Regions from separate parts of the Actinoplanes sp. NPDC023714 genome, predicted to be linked through region 3. Evidence: riboswitches for the same ligand, from Rfam matches in the RefSeq annotation. Region 3 holds a riboswitch; each other region holds the start of a gene.

Region 1 (5,622 bases), on a different contig from region 3:
CTGCGAGTACGCGAACCCGCGGTCCGCCTCGTCCAGCTGCAACGAGGAGACGCCCAGGTCGAAGAGCCCGCTGTGGATCGCCGGGATGCTCAGCTCGCCGAGCACCCGCGGCAGTTCGTCGTAGACGGCGTGCACCAGATGTGTCCGGTCCGCGAAGCGGGTGAGCCGGTGCCGCGCGTGAGCGAGCGCCTCGGTGTCCCGGTCGAGCCCGATCAGGACGACGTCCGGGAACCGCTCGAGAACCGCCTCGGCGTGCCCGCCCAGACCCAGCGTGAAGTCGACGTGAACGGCGCCCGGGAGCGCCAGCCCGGGAGCGAGCAGCTCGAGACAGCGCTCGAGCAGCACCGGCACATGCGTGCCCCGCGGCTCCCCCATGACGACCCCCATAGCCTGCCCATTCACGTGTCTCACCTACGGTGTTTCCCTTACTCGGCCGACGATTTCGGCCCGGCCGCCTGTCCGTACCGCCAGATCCCCATCCGCTCTGCCCGGCGCCGGCGTGGCCGGCCCGGACACGCGCCTGGCGCCGGGGAAGAGGCGCCAGGAGCGGGAGCGGCTGGAGATCTCGCAGTACGGCGGCAGTGGCGTCCGGGCCGTGGTGCGGCCCACCGAGGTGCCACGCCTACAGTCCGCCGGGCAGCACCCCCTCCTCGATGTCGGCGAACTCTTCCTCGCTCGCCGTGAGGTAGTCGTCCCAGGACTGCTTGTCCCAGATCTCGACCCTGGTGCTGGCGCCGATCACCACGAGGTCGCGGCCGAGGCTCGCGTATTCCCGCAAGTGCGCCGGGATCGTCACCCGGCCTTGCTTGTCGGGAACCTCGTCGTGGGCGCTGGCGAAGAACACCCGGCTGTATGCCCGGGCGGCCTTGTTCGTCACCGGCGCCTCACGCAGCTGACCGGCGAGCCGCTGGAACTCCGGCATCGGGAACACGTAGAGACAGCGCTCCTGCCCTTTCGTGATCACGACACCTCCCGCCAGCTCGTCACGGAACTTCGCCGGGAGGATCAGCCGGCCCTTCTCGTCCAGGCGCGGGGTATGCGTGCCGAGGAACATCGGCCAACCCCCCTTGCCGTGGCGTCGCGTTCCTTCGCGGTGGAACGGTCTCGCCTGTCAACTCGGGCCGGCAGTCCCGGTTCGGTTCCTCGGTCCTGCCACTGCGCCCCACTCTACTCCACTTCCCTCCACCTGCAACCCGAATGGAGCCGCTCGCGAGGCCTTTTCGCGGACGAATCCCCAGTTCACAGGCGGTGGGCCGGAGTGGAGGGCCAGACCATGATCGACGACGTCTGGTTTCCGACATCGACCCCAGCGAGTCCGATAACTCCGCGTTCACACTGTGGGAGCCCTCCCGTTTCGCTCCCCGTGGAGGGAAGTGGAGGCGCCCGGTGGAGCGAAGTGGAGCCCTCCGGTGGGGTGAAGCGGGCCGCCGGGCCGGAAGGTGGGGCCCGCCGCGGGCGGGCGGCCGGGAGGGCGGGCACGCCGCGGGCGGGCAGCCGGGAGGTCGGGCACGCCGCGGGCGGGCAGCCGGGAGGGCGCGGGCCCGCCGGGGGCGGGAGGCTGGGAGGGTGAGGGCACGCCGGGGCCGGCGGCGGGTCGCGCCGGGGGAACGTGGCCGCAGGTGTGGTGCGCCACGGGACGGGCGCTGATGCGGTCGGGGACGCGGTAGGTCGTACAGAAGAAGGTCCTGAAGAAACGCCTGTGGGGCGTGACCCAGGCGATCGGGTCACACCCCACAAGGCGTTCGAACTCCAGCCGGCGCCACCACGCCGCCCGGCTCTTCCTTACTTACTACCTACTACTAGGCGACGAGACGCCGCACGACGTAGTTCTTGCTCCAGATCTTGTGCTTGCCGACGCGGGCGCCGGTGTGCGGCGAGTCGTAGATGTAGCCGTTGCCGGCGTAGATCCCGGCGTGGTAGCCGTACGACCCGTTGCGGAACACGATCAGGTCGCCGACCTTCTTCTTGCTCTTGGCGACCTTGGTGCCGTACTTCTGCTGCGAGTTCGCCTTGTGCGGCAGCTTCTTGCCCGCCGCCTTCTTGTAGACGTACTTGGTGAAGCCCGAGCAGTCGAAGCGCTTGGGGCCGGCCGCGCCGTACTTGTAGAGCGAGCCCTTGTGCTTCTTGGCCTCGGCGAGGATCTTGGCACCGCTGGCCTTGACCGTGATCTTCACCTTGCCGGTGGAGGCGCTGCTGTAGCCGGAGCCGGTGAAGAGCGTGCGGACGTAGTACGTGTTCTTCGGCTTGTACGTGAGCGACACGGCACCGCTCTTGGAGGTCGCCGTGTCCCACGTCCGCCACTTGCCGCCGACCAGGCCCTGGAGCCGGACCGTGCCCTTGGCGACCTTGCCGGTGCGCGGGTCGATGACCTTGGCGGTCACCTTGAGGGTGGAGCCCCAGGGGAGCTTCCGGGTGCTGGCCTTGGCGGTCAGCTTGGGCTTCACCGTGGCGGCCGCCTGAGTGGCGGCGACCGTCTTCACGACCGGCGCGGTGCTGGCAGCCGCGGCCGCGGGGGACGCGGTGGCGACCAGCTGGCCGGCGCAGAGGCAGAGACCCAGAGACAGTGCGACAGTGCCGGCGCCGCGAGAAGACATGCGGCGGCCACGGCGCGAACTGTGTTCGTGCACGGTAGAGAATTCCCTCCGGCACGCCTGCGAGGTTAGCTGTCGGGTTCGGGCGGGAAGGTGTGCCCGGTCGCGGGAGGCGACTTCACCCCGAGGCCGATGTTGAGCGGTACCGGCCGGAAATGGTTCCCCCGTCCCTGCCCCCGAATGCCTTTGTGGTTGAACCGATGGAGCAGTGGTCGCACCGTCCAACCCGGGGCAGGGCTCGGCGTGAGCCGTCCGGTGCGAGCCGGGCGGTTGTGCCCGGCCCAACCTTGGTACCTGACGTTCCGCATGATCGTTAGCGCCGAAAAAGTCACGCAGAGTGATTGGCACAAATGTAGGTGTCCGGTTTGTTACCGGCCGGAGACATTTGCCACCACGGAGGGGAACCGGGTGCTCACTCATGGTCGAAAGTTACGGGTGAAACAGAACACACAATTGCCGGAGGATCAACCTCACACCTAGGTCAAAACGTCGGGAGCACCACAAACTCCGAGCGCACGTGATCTTGACCGGTCGGCAACTCGACGTAACCTTCCGGTCCGGTACCCTCGCTGGCGTGACGGACGGGAAGATGCCTCTCATCGCCAAGGTCGCGACCACTGCGTCGAAGACCGCGGCGGCGCTCTCCAGGGCCGCGGGACGCGGCGACGGTTCAGTGATCGGCGGCTGGATCGGCCTCAAGATCGACCCTGACCTTCTGGCCCACCTCTCGTCCGGGCGCGCTGTCGCGCTCGTCTCCGGGACCAACGGCAAGACCACCACGACCCGTCTCACCGCGGCCGCCGTCGGCGTCCTCGGCCGGGTCGCCACCAACTCGTTCGGCGCCAACATGCCGACCGGCCACACCTCGGCGCTGGCGAAGGAGGGACACACCCCGTTCGCCGTGCTGGAGGTGGACGAGCACTACCTCCCCCAGGTCATCGAGGCCACCAGGCCCAAGGTGGTGGCGCTGCTCAACCTCTCCCGGGACCAGCTGGACCGGGCCAAGGAGGTGGCGATGATGGCGCAGCTGTGGAAGGTGGCGCTCGCCAACCACCCGAGCATCAAAGTCGTGGCGAACGCGGACGACCCGATGGTCGTCTGGGCCGCGAGCAGCAGCCCGCAGACCACCTGGTTCAGCGCCGGCCAGCGCTGGCTGGACGACTCGTTCGTCTGCCCGGAGAGCGGCCACCCGATCGAGCGGCAGAACGGCGACTGGTGGTGCACCGGCTGCCCGCTGCGCCGCCCGCGGCCCGGCTGGCAGGTCGAGGACGAGGGCGTCATCGACCCGCGCGGCGACTGGCACCTCGTGAAGCTCCAGCTGCCCGGCAAGGTCAACATCGGGAACGCGGCGACCGCGCTCGCCGTCGCGGCCGAGTTCGGCGTCCGCCCGATCGAGGCACTCCCCCGGCTCGCCCGGGTCACCTCGATCGCCGGCCGCTACGCGCAGGTCGACCGGGACGGCCGCAACATCCGGCTGCTGCTCGCCAAGAACCCGGCCAGCTGGCTGGAGGCGTTCGACATGGCCGAGCAGGCGCCGACACTGCTCTCCATCAACGCGCGGGACCCCGACGGCTTCGACACGTCGTGGCTCTACGACGTCGACTTCTCCCCGCTGCGCAACCGCCCGGTGCTGATCACCGGCGACCGCGCCTACGACCTGGCCGTCCGGCTCCAGGTGAACCAGGTGCCGTTCCGGCACGTACAGAGATTCGACGAGGCGCTCGCGGCGGTGCCGCCGGGCCGTCTCGAAGTGATCGCCAACTACACGGCGTTCCAGGACATCCGAGCGGAGTTGGACCGTGTCAACTGAGAGCCTCCGGATCGTGTGGATCTACCCCGATCTGCTGTCGACCTACGGCGACCGGGGCAACCTGCTGATCCTGGCCCACCGGGCGGCCGCGCGCGGCATCCCGGTGGAGACCTACGAGGTCCGCTCCGACCAGCAGATGCCGACCACTGCCGACATCTACCTGATCGGCGGCGGCGAGGACGGCCCGCAGGCCCTCGCCGCGCAGCGCCTGATCACCGACGGCGGTCTGCACCGCGCGGTCAATCAGGGTGCGGCCGTCCTCGCGATCTGCGCCGGATATCAGCTCTTCGGGCACTCATTCTTCGCAAAAGGGGCGAAGTGTCAGGGTCTCGGTTTGCTCGACATAACCTCGGACCGGGGCGTCACCCGGGCGGTCGGAGAGATCCGCGGTGACATCGACCCGCGGCTCGGGCTGCCGCCCCTGACCGGGTTCGAGAACCACGGTGGGCGCACCCATCTCGGCGCGCACGCCGCGCCGCTGGCCCGGGTCACCGCCGGGATCGGCAACGACGGCCAGACCGAGGGAGCGTGGGCGGGGAAGATCCTCGGAACGTACTCCCACGGCCCGGCGCTCGCTCGCAACCCAGCGATAGCCGATCTGCTACTGCGCTGGTCAACGGGCGCGGATAGGCTTGCGCCCCTGGATGACACCTGGGCCGACCGGCTCCGGCAGGAACGGCTCGAGGCCGCGAGCGCAGTTTGACTTTGTTCTGAACCGACGACAGTTGGGGCGGTACGCCTGCATGACCGACATCCTGATCGCTGCACGCCCTCAGGACGCCGTTCCTTTCTCATGGAAGCGCCGTCTCATCCGCTTCGGCTCCCTCGGCGCCGTGGTGGGCGCTCTCGCGATCGCCGCCGCCACGCTCCCGCTGCGGGAGATCGGCGCGAGCGTCGAGACCCTGGGTGCGGTCGCCCCCGCCGCCGTCGCGGTGGTGGGCGGCCTGCTCCTCTCGGTGCTGGTCCCCCGTACCGCGATCACCCTCCTCTGCGGCCTCCTGCTGGGCGCCGCGACGGGCGCGATCGCCGCCCTGGCCGCCGCCATCATCGCGGCGACGGCCACCTACTACGCGGGCCGCTGGGCCGGCCGCGGCGCCCTGAAGGCCCGCGCCGGCAGCAAGCTCGACCGCCTCGACGGCTGGCTCAACCGCCGCGGCCTGGCCGCCGTCCTCCTGGTCCGCTTCCTCCCGCTGGCCCCCTTCGGCCTGGTCGGCTACGCCT
Region 2 (5,622 bases), on a different contig from region 3:
GTCGTCGGCGTCGACCGCGTCGGCCAGGCCGAGGCGCTGCGTGAACACGGTGCCGACGTGGTCGTCACCGATCTTTCCGAACTTCTCTGAGACCTCATATTCAGTACCGAGAGGCACGACCGTGATCCGTGAACGGGCCTACCCCGTCGACCCATGGCACATCCGGGAGACCCGGCTCGACCTGGACCTGCTGGCCCAGTCCGAGTCGGTGTTCGCACTCTCGAACGGCCACATCGGGATACGCGGAAACCTGGACGAGGGCGAGCCGCACGGCCTGCCCGGCAGCTACCTCAACTCGTTCTACGAGTTGCGGCCCCTGCCGCACGCCGAGGCGGGGTACGGGTTCCCCGAGTCCGGCCAGACGATGGTCAACGTCACCAACGCCAAGCTGATGCGCCTGCTCGTCAACGACGAGCCGTTCGACGTCCGCTACGGCGAGCTGCGGTCCCACGAGCGCTGCCTGGACCTGCGGGCCGGCACGCTGGAGCGGATCGTCGAGTGGGTGTCCCCGTCGGGCCAGGGCATCCGTGTGCGCACCGTACGCCTGGTCTCGTTCACACAGCGGGCCGTGGTCGCCTTCCTCTACGAGGTGGAGCCGCTGGAGGGCGCCGCCCGGCTGATCCTCCAGTCCGAGCTCGTGGCGAACGAGCAGCTGCCGCCGATGAGCAAGGACCCCCGGGTCGCCGCGGTGCTGGACCGGCCGCTGCAGGCCGAGGAGATGATGGAGCAGCGCACCGGCGGCATCCTGGTGCACCGCACCAAGGCCAGTGACCTGCGGATGGCCGCGGCCATGGAGCACCTGGTGGATACGCCGGGCCGGCACGCCATCACCACCGAGGGGCACCCCGACTGGCTGCGGACCACCGTCGCCTGCCGGCTGGAGCCGGGCCAGAAGCTGCGGGTGGTCAAGCTGGCGGCGTACGGATGGTCCAGCATGCGCTCGCTGCCCGCCCTGCGCGACCAGGTCGGCGCCGCGCTCGCGAGCGCCCGTTTGGACGGCTGGGAGGGCCTGGTGCAGCAGCAGCAGGAATACCTCGACGCCTTCTGGGACCACTCGGACGTCAAGGTCGAGGGCGACGCCGAGGTCCAGCAGGCGGTCCGCTTCGGCCTCTTCCACACGCTGCAGGCCGGCGCCCGGGCCGAGAAGCGCCCGATCGGCTCGAAGGGCCTCACCGGCCCCGGGTACGACGGCCACACCTTCTGGGACGCCGAGACGTTCGTGCTGCCGGCGCTCACCTACACCCAGCCCTCCGCCGCGGCCGACGTGCTGCGCTGGCGGCACTCGACGCTCGACCTGGCCCGGGAGCGCGCGCAGACCCTCGGGCTGCAGGGCGCGGCCTTCCCGTGGCGGACCATCCGCGGCCAGGAGTGCTCCGGGTACTGGCCGGCCGGCACCGCGGGCTTCCACATCGGCGCCGACATCGCCGACGCGGTCCGGCGCTACGTCCAGGCCACCGGCGACTACGACTTCGAGCGTGAGGTCGGCCTGGAGTTGCTCGTCGAGACGGCCCGGCTGTGGCGCTCGCTCGGCCACCACGACCGGCACGGCCGCTTCCACATCGACGGCGTGACCGGCCCGGACGAGTACACCGCCGTGGTCAACGACAACATCTACACCAACCTGATGGCGCAGCAGAACCTGATGACCGCGGTCGACGCCTGCAAGCGTCACCCGGATCTGGCCCGCAAGCTCGGGGTGGACGACGAGGAGGCCGCGTCGTGGCGGGATGCCGCCGCCGCGGTGCACATCCCGTACGACAAGGAGCTCGGCGTCCACCAGCAGTGCGAGGGCTTCACCCGGCTCCAGGAGTGGGACTTCGAGAACACCCCGGCCGAGGGCTACCCGCTGCTGCTGAACTTCCCGTACTTCGACCTGTACCGCAAGCAGGTGATCAAGCAGGCCGACCTGGTCATGGCGATGTACATCCGGGGTGACGCGTTCACCGCGGAGGAGAAGCAGCGCAACTTCGCGTACTACGACGCGCGGACCGTCCGCGACTCGTCCCTCTCCGCGTGCATCCAGGCGGTGCTCGCCGCCGAGACCGGGCACCTGGAGCTGGCGCACGACTATCTGGGCGAGGCCGCCCTGATGGACCTGCACGACCTGCACCAGAACGCCCGGGACGGCGTGCACGTGGCGTCGCTGGCCGGCACCTGGATCTCGCTGGTCGCCGGTCTGGGCGGCATGCGTGACTTCAACGGCCAGCTGAGCTTCGCGCCGCGGCTGCCCAGCCGGATCAACCACATGGAGTTCTCGCTGCTCTGGCGCGGCCTGCGGCTGCGGGTCAGCGTGACCGGCGACGAGGTGACGTACTCGCTGCGCAACGGTGGCGGCTCGGCCCGGCTCACGCTGCTGCACCACGGCAAGGAGGTCGAGGTCACCCAGGTCCGTCCGGTGACCATGGCGATCCCGCCGGCCGGCCACGTCGGCCCGGCGCCGGCCCAGCCGCACGGCCGGGCGCCGGTGCGCCGCGCCACGCACTGACCGCGGCACAGCGAAATGCCCCCGTCCTGATCGGACGGGGGCATTCTCGTCTCTGGCCGCGAGGAGCTTTCAGAGCATCGACACGTGTACGTGGTCGGTGTGGTCGCTGACGCCGTGGTAGGCCTTCCAGCCCGAGGCCGGGAACCAGATCTTCTTGTACCAGATGACGTAGTAGATGCCGAGCTTGTCGGCGTTCCGCACCAGGAACGCCATGAGGTCGTTGCCGTACTTCATCATCTTGTCGTTGTGCGCCGAGGAGAATCCGCTCTTCTGCAGCGACCAGTCACAGGCCCGGCCCTTGGGGTGCTCGAACGGCCCGCCGTCGCGGTGGCAGCCGACGAACATGTCGAAGCCGGCCTTCTTCACCTCTTTGTACATGTGCAGAGTGCGCTTGGTGACGCAGCCGTTCGTGGTCGGGTCGTTCTCGGTGCAGCCCTCCGCCGAGAAACCGCCACTGGAGTTGCGCGGAGCAGCGGCGGCGACCGGAGATTTGGCGACCACGAAACCTTCGGTGAGCGCGTCGCCACCGACCAGTTTCAGGGCTTTCTCCGCCGCGTCCTTCTGCTTCTTCATCAGCGCGGTGTTCTGCTTCTGCGCCTTGACCTCGGCGTCGAGCTTGGCCTTCTTCTCGGTGACCGTCGCGATAGCGTCGTTGAGCTCGCCGAGCTTCTCGTCGTGCAACTTGTTGATCTCTTCGAGGGAGATCGCCTTCTTCAGGAAGTCGTTCGACGAGCTGGCGCCGAGCAGGAAGCCGACGGCGCTCAGGTTGCCGGTGACGTACTGCTCGCGGGCGATCGAGTTGACCTCGGGGATCAGCTCGTCGCGCCGCTTCTCCGCCGCCTTGATCTCGACGTTGAGCTTGGCCTGCGCCTTGGTGGACTTCGTCACGGCCGCCTTGGCGGTCACGTAACGGCGGTTCGAGGCCTCGATCACATCGGAGAGCAAGGCGTCGTCATCGTCCTCCTTGGCGGTCGAGGACGAGCCGCTCGGCTCCGCGGACGCCGGGGTCACCGGCACCAGGAGCAGGGCCGTGGCGGCCACGAGCGGCGCCAGGGCAAGGGTCAGCCACCGGCGGGGACGTGCGGTCATCAACAGTTCCTTCCTTGTCACCGCCGACCGAGTTAGCTGACGGGTTCGGGACGGAAGAGATCCCTACCGCCCGAAGGCGGATTCACCCCACTGACCTGGTTCCCCGGCTCGTCTTCCGACGATTGGGCGGCGGCCTGCCGGCTCCTCGGGGGCGGTGCCGTCCTGGCAGGACCGGCGCCGAGTTTACCTGAGGAATGGCGTTGCTTCAGGACCGCGGAACGGTCAAAACTGTTACCGCACAACGACTTTCCGTAATCATCTCACCTCGCGTGGCCACACCATTGCGCACCGTACGAGAACTGTCGATCTGTCGATTGAGTGGGTATGGTCGGACGCGGTTCCCACCCGGGGACCGCCGCCTAATCGCCCCCTGCGGCGAGCCGGGGAACCACATATTCCTCGGGGTGAATCCGCAACCGCGGTAGGGATTTCCTTCGTCCCGAACCCGTCAGCTAACTCGGTCGGCGGCCGACGGAAGGAATTTACCTGTGCAGCGAAAGACTGCGCGGCGGATGGCGGCTGTCATGGGGCTGCTGCTCGCCGTGTGCGGGCTGGCGGTCGTGGCGTCCCCGGCGAGCGCGGCCCCCGGCGACAACGGTGACGACGGCGAGGGCGGCTCGAAGTCTCTCGTCGAGCAGCTCGAGGACGCCTCCCGCGGTTACGTCGAGGCGAAGGCGAAGCTGAAGACGTCCAAGCAGAAGCAGACCGAGCTGACCGCGACCCTGAAGAAGCTGGACGAGCAGGTCGGCCCGCAGCAGGCGGCGCTCGACGAGATCGCCGCCCAGGCCTACACCTCGGGCCGGCTCGGCGGGATGTCCGCTCTGGTCAACGCGAGCGACACCGGCAGCTTCATCGACCGGACCATGATCCTGTCGACAGTCGCGGCTGACCAGAACAAGGCGATCGAGGATCTCAAGACGACCCTCGACGCGCAGCGCAAGGCGAAGCTCGCCATCGACGCCACCGTGAAGGACCAGCAGAAGCAGGTCAACGTGATGGCGAAGAAGAAGCTCCAGGCCGAGACGGCGCTGAAGAAGGCGAACCAGGGCGCGGACGCCTCCTCGTCGAGCGACGGCGGCGGCAGCGCCAAGGCCGACCCGGCGCCGAGCGGTTCCGGCTCCGGCTGCTCCGTGAACGACCCGACCAGCGGCGGCTGCATCACCCCGCGCATGTCGCACGCCCTGAAGCAGGCCCAGAGCGACGGCTTCACGCGTTACGTGCACTGCTTCCGCGAGCAGAACAGCGGTGAGCACCCGAAGGGCCGGGCCTGTGACTTCGCGGCCGACAAGAACGGCTTCGGCGGGGACGCGACCGGGGCGAGCAAGACGTACGGCACCAACCTGGCGAACTACTTCATCAACAACGCGGACGCGCTCGACGTGCTCTACGTGATCTGGTACCGCCGGATCTGGCTGCCGAGCAGTGGCTGGAAGTCCTACAGCGGCGCGGGCGGCGACCCATCCAGCGATCACACGAACCACGTGCATCTGTCGGTGCGCTAGAGCAGAAGTGCGCTGAGACGGGAAAGGGCGGGCCTCGCGGCCCGCCCTTTTTTCACTTCCGCATGTACGCCTCGTACTCGCGCATGACCTCGTCGGTCGGGCCGTCCGCGCGGATCAGCCCCGACTCCAGCCAGATGCACCTGTCGCAGGTGTCCCGGATCGACTGCTCGCTGTGGCTGACCAGGAAGACCGTTCCGGCCTCGGCCCGCAGCTCACGCACCCGCTGCTCGCTGCGCCGGCGGAACTTGGCGTCACCGGTCGCCAGCGCCTCGTCGATCAGCAGCACGTCGTGCTTCTTCGCCGCCGCGATCGAGAACTTCAGCCGGGCCGCCATGCCGGAGGAGTACGTCCGCATCGGGTACGACGAGAAGTCGCCGCGCTCGTTGATGCCGGAGAACTCGATGATCTCGTCCTTCTTGGCCTTCACCTCGGCCGGCGACATGCCCATGGCGAGGCAGCCGAGCTCGACGTTGCGCTCGCCGGGCAGTTCGTTCATGAGGGCCGCGTTCACGCCGAGCAGCGAGGGCTGGCCGGCCGCGTAGATCG
Region 3 (5,622 bases):
ACCTTCCGGGGCAGCCGATCCCAGCCGAAGTACCAGAGCGCCAGGAATGTGGCCTCCAGGAAGAAGGCGAGCATCCCCTCGATCGCGAGGGTCGGCCCGAAGACGTCGCCGTAGAACCGGGCGAACGCGCTCCAGCCGAGCCCGAACTGGAACTCCTGGACGAGCCCGGTGACGACCCCGACCGCGAAGGTGGCGATCAGCAGCTTGCCCACGAACTTCGTGAGATGAAGGTATTTCTCCGAATCCGTGCGCATCCACGCGAGGTGCAGCCCCGCGGCCGTCGCCGCCAAGGTGATCGACAACGGCACGAACAGGTAGTGGTAGATCGTCACGACCGCGAACTGAAGCCGGGTCAGATCGAGCACGTCCATCTTCAAGTCCCCCTACGACGCTTCGTAGTAGATACTACGACGTGTAGTACGACGCCGTGCAGTAGGATGGGACACATGGCAATGGGGGACCTCGAGCGCGACGTCATGGCGAAACTGTGGGACGCCGGGGAGCCGCTGACCGTCCGCCAGGTCCACGAGCTGCTCAGCCGGGACCGCGACCTGGCGTACACCACGGTCATGACCGTCCTCGACCGCCTCGCGAAGAAGAAGCTGGTCATCCAGCAGAAGGCCGACCGCGCCTACCGCTACGTGCCCGCGCAGACCCGCGAGGAGATGACCGCGGGCGTGATGCTCGACGCGCTCAGCGCCACCCCCGACCGGGACGCGGCGCTCGCCTACTTCATGGGGCAGCTGCCGCCCGAGGCCCTGCAGGCAGCGATCGAAGCAGCCCGCAAGCGGTGACCGCGCTCCTGCTGGGCGCTCTCGGACTGACGCTGTCGCTGGTCGCGCCCGGCATCCTGGCGAAGGCGCGCTGGCCCGACCGCGCGCCGGTCGCCGCCGTCGTGCTCTGGCAGGCCCTCACCCTGACCGCGGTGCTCTGCGCCCTCGGCGTGGTGCTGGCCGCCCCCGAGGAGCTGACCCGCGCCGCCGGCACCCGGCACCCGGAGACCGCGGCCGCGCTGATCTTCTCGCTCGCGGTGGCCGCCACCATCGTGATCCGGCTGCTGATCTCGCTGGCCAAGGTGATGTCCCGGGCCCGCGCCCGCCGCGACCGGCACCGGATGCTCGTCGACCTGCTGGACCGGGTGGAGCGCCGCGAGGAGATCCCCGGCGGCGAGGTGCGGGTCCTCGACGGGGCGCTGCCGATGGCGTACTGCGTGCCCGGCCGGGATCCGCGGGTGGTGCTCAGCGACGCGGTCCTCCAGGTGCTCGACCGGGACCAGGTCGACGCCGTCCTCGATCACGAGCGGGCCCACCTGCGGCACCGGCACGAACTCGTGATGGAGTCGTTCACGGCCTTCTACCAGGCCGTCCCGGGGCCGCTGCGGAGCCGGGCGCCGCTGGACGCCGTACATCTGCTGTTGGAGATGGTGGCGGACGATGCCGCAAGGCGCCGCACCGGGCCCGAGCCGCTGCGGGCCGCGCTGGAGCGGCTCGCCGATGCGATGCCGCTGGCCGAGGAGGCCACGGGGGAGACGCGACGGCGGCGGCTGGCTCGTCTGGACCTCCCGGACAGCACGCCCTTCGCGGTGGCCGCCGGCGTCGCGGCGCTCGGCCTGCTGGTGCTACCGACAGTGATCCTGGTGGTGCCGTGGCTCGCGCGCGCCCTGCACGCCTGGCCATTCTGATCACCCTGGGTAATGGAAATGGTGCGCACGGTTTCGCCACGCGGGCGACCTTTCGTATACCGAACCGAGACCGGTACGGTGGTGCCCGGTCCGGCAGCCCCCCATTCGACCACCCGGCCGATCTGCCGAACCGCCGCCTAATCGCTGAAAAAGCGAGCCGGGGACCCAGGTAGTCCGGGGTGAAGCCGCTCCCCCCGAGCGGCCGGGCAGCTTCCCGCCCGAACCCGTCAGCTAACCCGGTCGGCGGTTGGATGGGAAGAAAGGACAACGCACCGAGGTGAAACGGAAAGGCGTCTTGCGCGGTCTGATCTGCGTGATGGCCGCAGCCGGAATCATTCTCACCGGTCCCGCTGTCGCCCACGCCGAGCCCACGCCGGCAAGCGTCGAGAAGCAGATCGACGAACAGTGGAACAAGCTCGAGCCCGTCATCGAGGAATACAACTCGGTGCACACCAAGCTGAAGAAGCTGCGCAAGCAGCAGTCCTCGCTGGCGAAGACGCTGACGCCGCTGCAGGTGAAGGTGGACGTCGCGATGGCGCAGGTCCGGGGCCTGGCCGTCGACGCGTACATGCAAGGCCCGCCGAACGCGTTCAACGCGATGCTGATGAGCGGTTCCCCGACCGGGCTGACCGAGAAGCTCTCGCTCCTCGACCAGCTCGCTCAGAACCAGACGGCGTCGATCGAGAACGTGGCCAAGCTCCGCGACAAGTACGCCGGGGACAAGGCGACGGTGGACCAGCTCGCGACCGAGATCGCGGCCCGGGACAAGGATCTCGCCAGCAAGAAGAAGGCGATCGAGAAAGAGATCGACAAGCTTCAGAAGGCGCGGATCGCGGCCTACGGCACGGCGGACGTCGACGACGGCCCGCTGCGCACCGGCCCCTGCCCGGTCACCTACACCAACGACAAGGGCGGTCGCGCGGCTCAGAAAGCGTGCGATCTGATCGGCAAGCCCTATGTCTTCGGCTCCAACGGCCCGAACAGTTATGACTGCTCGGGTCTGACGCAGAAGGCATGGGCGTCGGTCGGCGTCTCTCTCGAGCATTACACGAAGGACCAGTACGGTTCGACCAAGTCGGTCAGCCGGGGCGAATTGAAGCCGGGTGACCTCGTCTTCTACTACTCCGACGTGCACCACGTCGCCATCTACATCGGTGGCGGAATGGTGGTGCACGCGCCGCATACGGGCGACCATGTGCGGATGGCGACGATCGACCGCGGTCCCATCGCGGGATATCGCCGGCCGGCGTAGCCGATTCGCCGGAAAGGCCGCTCCGCTCCGTGCGGTGCGGCCTTTTCTTTTGTACGGGGAACACTGTGTGTGACGGTGACCACAGGGCCGTTCCCATCCGGCGACTCGCTCGTGACCGGCAGGGGCATAATCGCCTGTCATGAGCGACGCCTTGATCGAGAGCCTCTCCGCCGCGGTGGAGGCCCGCCCCGACGACCTCCCGCTGCGCCTGCACCTGGCCGAGCTGCTGGTCGCCGCGGGCCGCGGCGCCGAGGCGATCGCACACGCCGCTCAGGTCCTCACCCGGGAGCCCGCCAACCAGGCCGCGCAGCAGTTGATGGCACGAGCTCTCGGAAACCCGCCCGAGCCCGCCTCGCCCGCGCCCGCCTCGCCTCCAGCCGCCCCGCCCGCGCCCGCTCCTGCCGGGTTCGACTGGGCGGCCATGGAGCAGCAGTTCGGCGACGTCGTCCCGCCGCGGTTCACCAGCGACGGCGAGCCCGACCCGGTGCGCGGCCACCAGGACCGGGTCTTCGACGTCGAGCGCTCCACCGTCACCCTGGCCGACGTCGGTGGCATGGCCGACGTGAAGAAGCGCCTCGAGGTCAGCTTCCTCGGCCCGCTGCGCAACCCGAAGCTGCGCTCGCTGTTCGGCAAAAGCCTGCGCGGTGGCCTGCTGCTCTACGGCCCGCCCGGCTGCGGCAAGACGTTCCTGGCCCGCGCCGTCGCGGGGGAGATGGGCGCCGCGTTCATCTCGCTGAGCATCACCGACGTGCTGAACATGTGGATCGGCAGCTCCGAGCGCAACCTGCACGACCTGTTCGAGTCGGCCCGCGGCCACGCGCCGTGCGTGCTGTTCCTCGACGAGATCGACGCGCTCGGCCACAAGCGCAGCCAGTTGCAGTCGTCCATGCGTACCGTGGTGAACCAGCTGCTGACCGAACTGGACGGTGTCGAGGGCGGCAACGACGGCGTCTTCGTGCTGGCGGCCACGAACGCGCCGTGGGATGTCGACGCGGCGCTCCGGCGTCCGGGCCGGCTGGACCGTACCGTGCTGGTGCTGCCACCGGACCGCCCGGCCCGCGCCGCGATTCTGGAATATCACCTGCGGGACCGCCCGGTCGCGGGCATCGACCTGGACGCCGTGGCCGCCGCGACCGAGCACTATTCCGGCGCCGACCTGGCCCACCTCTGCGAGACCGCCGCGGAGTACGCGATGCGCGACTCGATCGCGTCCGGCGAGATCCGCATGATCGGGCAGGCCGACATGCTGGCCGCGGCCCGCGAGGTGCGCCCGTCCACCGACGCCTGGTTCGGCACGGCCCGCAACGTCGCGATGTTCGCGAACGAGAGCGGCGAATACGACGACCTGGCCGCCTACCTGAAGAAGCGCAAGGTTCGGTGACCGCCCCGGCGTACCGGGCGCGCGCCCTCGCCGACGTGGGCCGGCTCGCCGAGGCGGAGAAGGAGGTCCGGGCCGGCCTGATCGAGTCTCCCGCCGACCCGGAGCTGCTCTCCCTGCTCGCCGGCCTGCTGCGCCTGCAGGGGAGGCGCGCCGACGCCCTGGACGCGGCGTCGGCGGCGGTGGCCGCGGACCCGCACCTCCCCGGCGTTCATATCGAGCGTGCCGAATGCCTCATGCTCGACGACGGGGCGGCGGACGACCCGCGGACGGCGGAAGCTCTCCGCGAAGCCGAGGAAGCGGTGCGACTCGATCCGGCGCATGCGCCGGCCCATCGGGTTCTCGCCCGGGTGCTGGCGCTGCGCAAGGATTTCGGCGGGGCGCGCGCCGCTGTCGAGCGGGCCCTGGAACTGCATCCACATTCGGTCACCGACCTGCTGACGCTCGGCGAGATCGAACGTCACGCCGGCAACCGCGGGGCCGCCCGGAAAGCCGTCACCGCCGCGCTCGCCCAGGATCCCGGACATCCGGACGGCCGCTGGCTGATCGCCCTGCTGGATGCCGAGCGGCTGCGCGTCCGCTCCTCCCTGCGCGGCCTGCGTGACCTGGCCGCCGACCATCCGGCCAAGCTCAACAGCGCCGCCCTGGCCTGGCCGGTCCGGGGCCTGCTGGGCGGTCTCCGGCGCGGTCTCGCGGCCGGCGTACCCCTGACCGCCGTCCTCGCCGCCGCCGCCCTGCTCTGGCCGTCCTGGCAGGTCGCCGCCCGCGCGGCCGCCCTCACGGTGGTCATCGTGATGATCGGTTTCGGTCTCCGCGTCCTCATCCCGGCGGGCCTGCTGCCGTGGCGCTGCCTCACCCTGCTGCCGTCGCGACAGCGTCGCGCCGTCCGCGCCGGGTGGGTTGCGGCGGTCGCGACGGTCGCGCTTCTTCTCGGGTACGCCGGGACAGGCCACTGGCTGGCCCTCACCACCGGCTTCGCCGGTCTCGGCGCACTGCTCATGGCGGGCCGTGCCGAACACAGGTAACGGGAATGTTACCGATGCGCGTTACATCACTAAAGGCCGGTTAAATCTTGCACAACACGCAAGTTCGCCGGATGCTTTCCCCCTGCGTTGATCGACGGGGGAGTTGCTGTGACGGTTGCTGAGCGATCCCCGGAGGCGGCCAGGCCGGGACTGTTGTCGGCACTCCGCGAACTCGCCCTGGTGGCGGCGCTGTTCCTGGTCTACAAGGTGGGCCGGGTCGCCGCCGACGGTCACGTCGACGAGGCGTTCCGGAACGCCCGGACGGTCTGGGACGTCGAGCGCCTGC

The links. Region 3 has a riboswitch for cyclic di-AMP ahead of AB0G10_RS38845 (NlpC/P60 family protein). Riboswitches for the same ligand answer to the same signal wherever they lie in the genome.
Region 1: it holds a riboswitch for cyclic di-AMP, as region 3 does, so the genes downstream of both, AB0G10_RS20445 (NlpC/P60 family protein) here and AB0G10_RS38845 (NlpC/P60 family protein) in region 3, are expected to answer to the same signal.
Region 2: it holds a riboswitch for cyclic di-AMP, as region 3 does, so the genes downstream of both, AB0G10_RS37075 (hypothetical protein) here and AB0G10_RS38845 (NlpC/P60 family protein) in region 3, are expected to answer to the same signal.

Annotation. Positions count from the first base shown of each region.
Region 1 is NZ_JBFAAR010000004.1:239,420-245,041, reverse strand. Features, by position in the region: gene rsmH (16S rRNA (cytosine(1402)-N(4))-methyltransferase RsmH) at 1-387, opposite strand, end outside; gene mraZ (division/cell wall cluster transcriptional repressor MraZ) at 623-1,054, opposite strand; gene AB0G10_RS20445 (NlpC/P60 family protein) at 1,800-2,594, opposite strand; cyclic di-AMP (ydaO/yuaA leader) riboswitch at 2,634-2,801, opposite strand; gene AB0G10_RS20440 (MurT ligase domain-containing protein) at 3,181-4,401, shown strand; gene AB0G10_RS20435 (glutamine amidotransferase) at 4,391-5,104, shown strand; gene AB0G10_RS20430 (VTT domain-containing protein) at 5,145-5,622, shown strand, end outside.
Region 2 is NZ_JBFAAR010000012.1:55,573-61,194, reverse strand. Features, by position in the region: gene AB0G10_RS37085 (beta-phosphoglucomutase family hydrolase) at 1-90, shown strand, start outside; gene AB0G10_RS37080 (glycoside hydrolase family 65 protein) at 122-2,485, shown strand; gene AB0G10_RS37075 (hypothetical protein) at 2,555-3,574, opposite strand; cyclic di-AMP (ydaO/yuaA leader) riboswitch at 3,579-3,713, opposite strand; cyclic di-AMP (ydaO/yuaA leader) riboswitch at 3,921-4,057, shown strand; gene AB0G10_RS37070 (hypothetical protein) at 4,063-5,076, shown strand; gene AB0G10_RS37065 (ABC transporter ATP-binding protein) at 5,129-5,622, opposite strand, start outside.
Region 3 is NZ_JBFAAR010000013.1:203,518-209,139, reverse strand. Features, by position in the region: gene AB0G10_RS38860 (cytochrome ubiquinol oxidase subunit I) at 1-371, opposite strand, end outside; gene AB0G10_RS38855 (BlaI/MecI/CopY family transcriptional regulator) at 447-794, shown strand; gene AB0G10_RS38850 (M56 family metallopeptidase) at 791-1,681, shown strand; cyclic di-AMP (ydaO/yuaA leader) riboswitch at 1,806-1,942, shown strand; gene AB0G10_RS38845 (NlpC/P60 family protein) at 1,977-2,933, shown strand; gene AB0G10_RS38840 (AAA family ATPase) at 3,073-4,314, shown strand; gene AB0G10_RS38835 (tetratricopeptide repeat protein) at 4,311-5,336, shown strand; gene AB0G10_RS38830 (phosphatase PAP2 family protein) at 5,445-5,622, shown strand, end outside.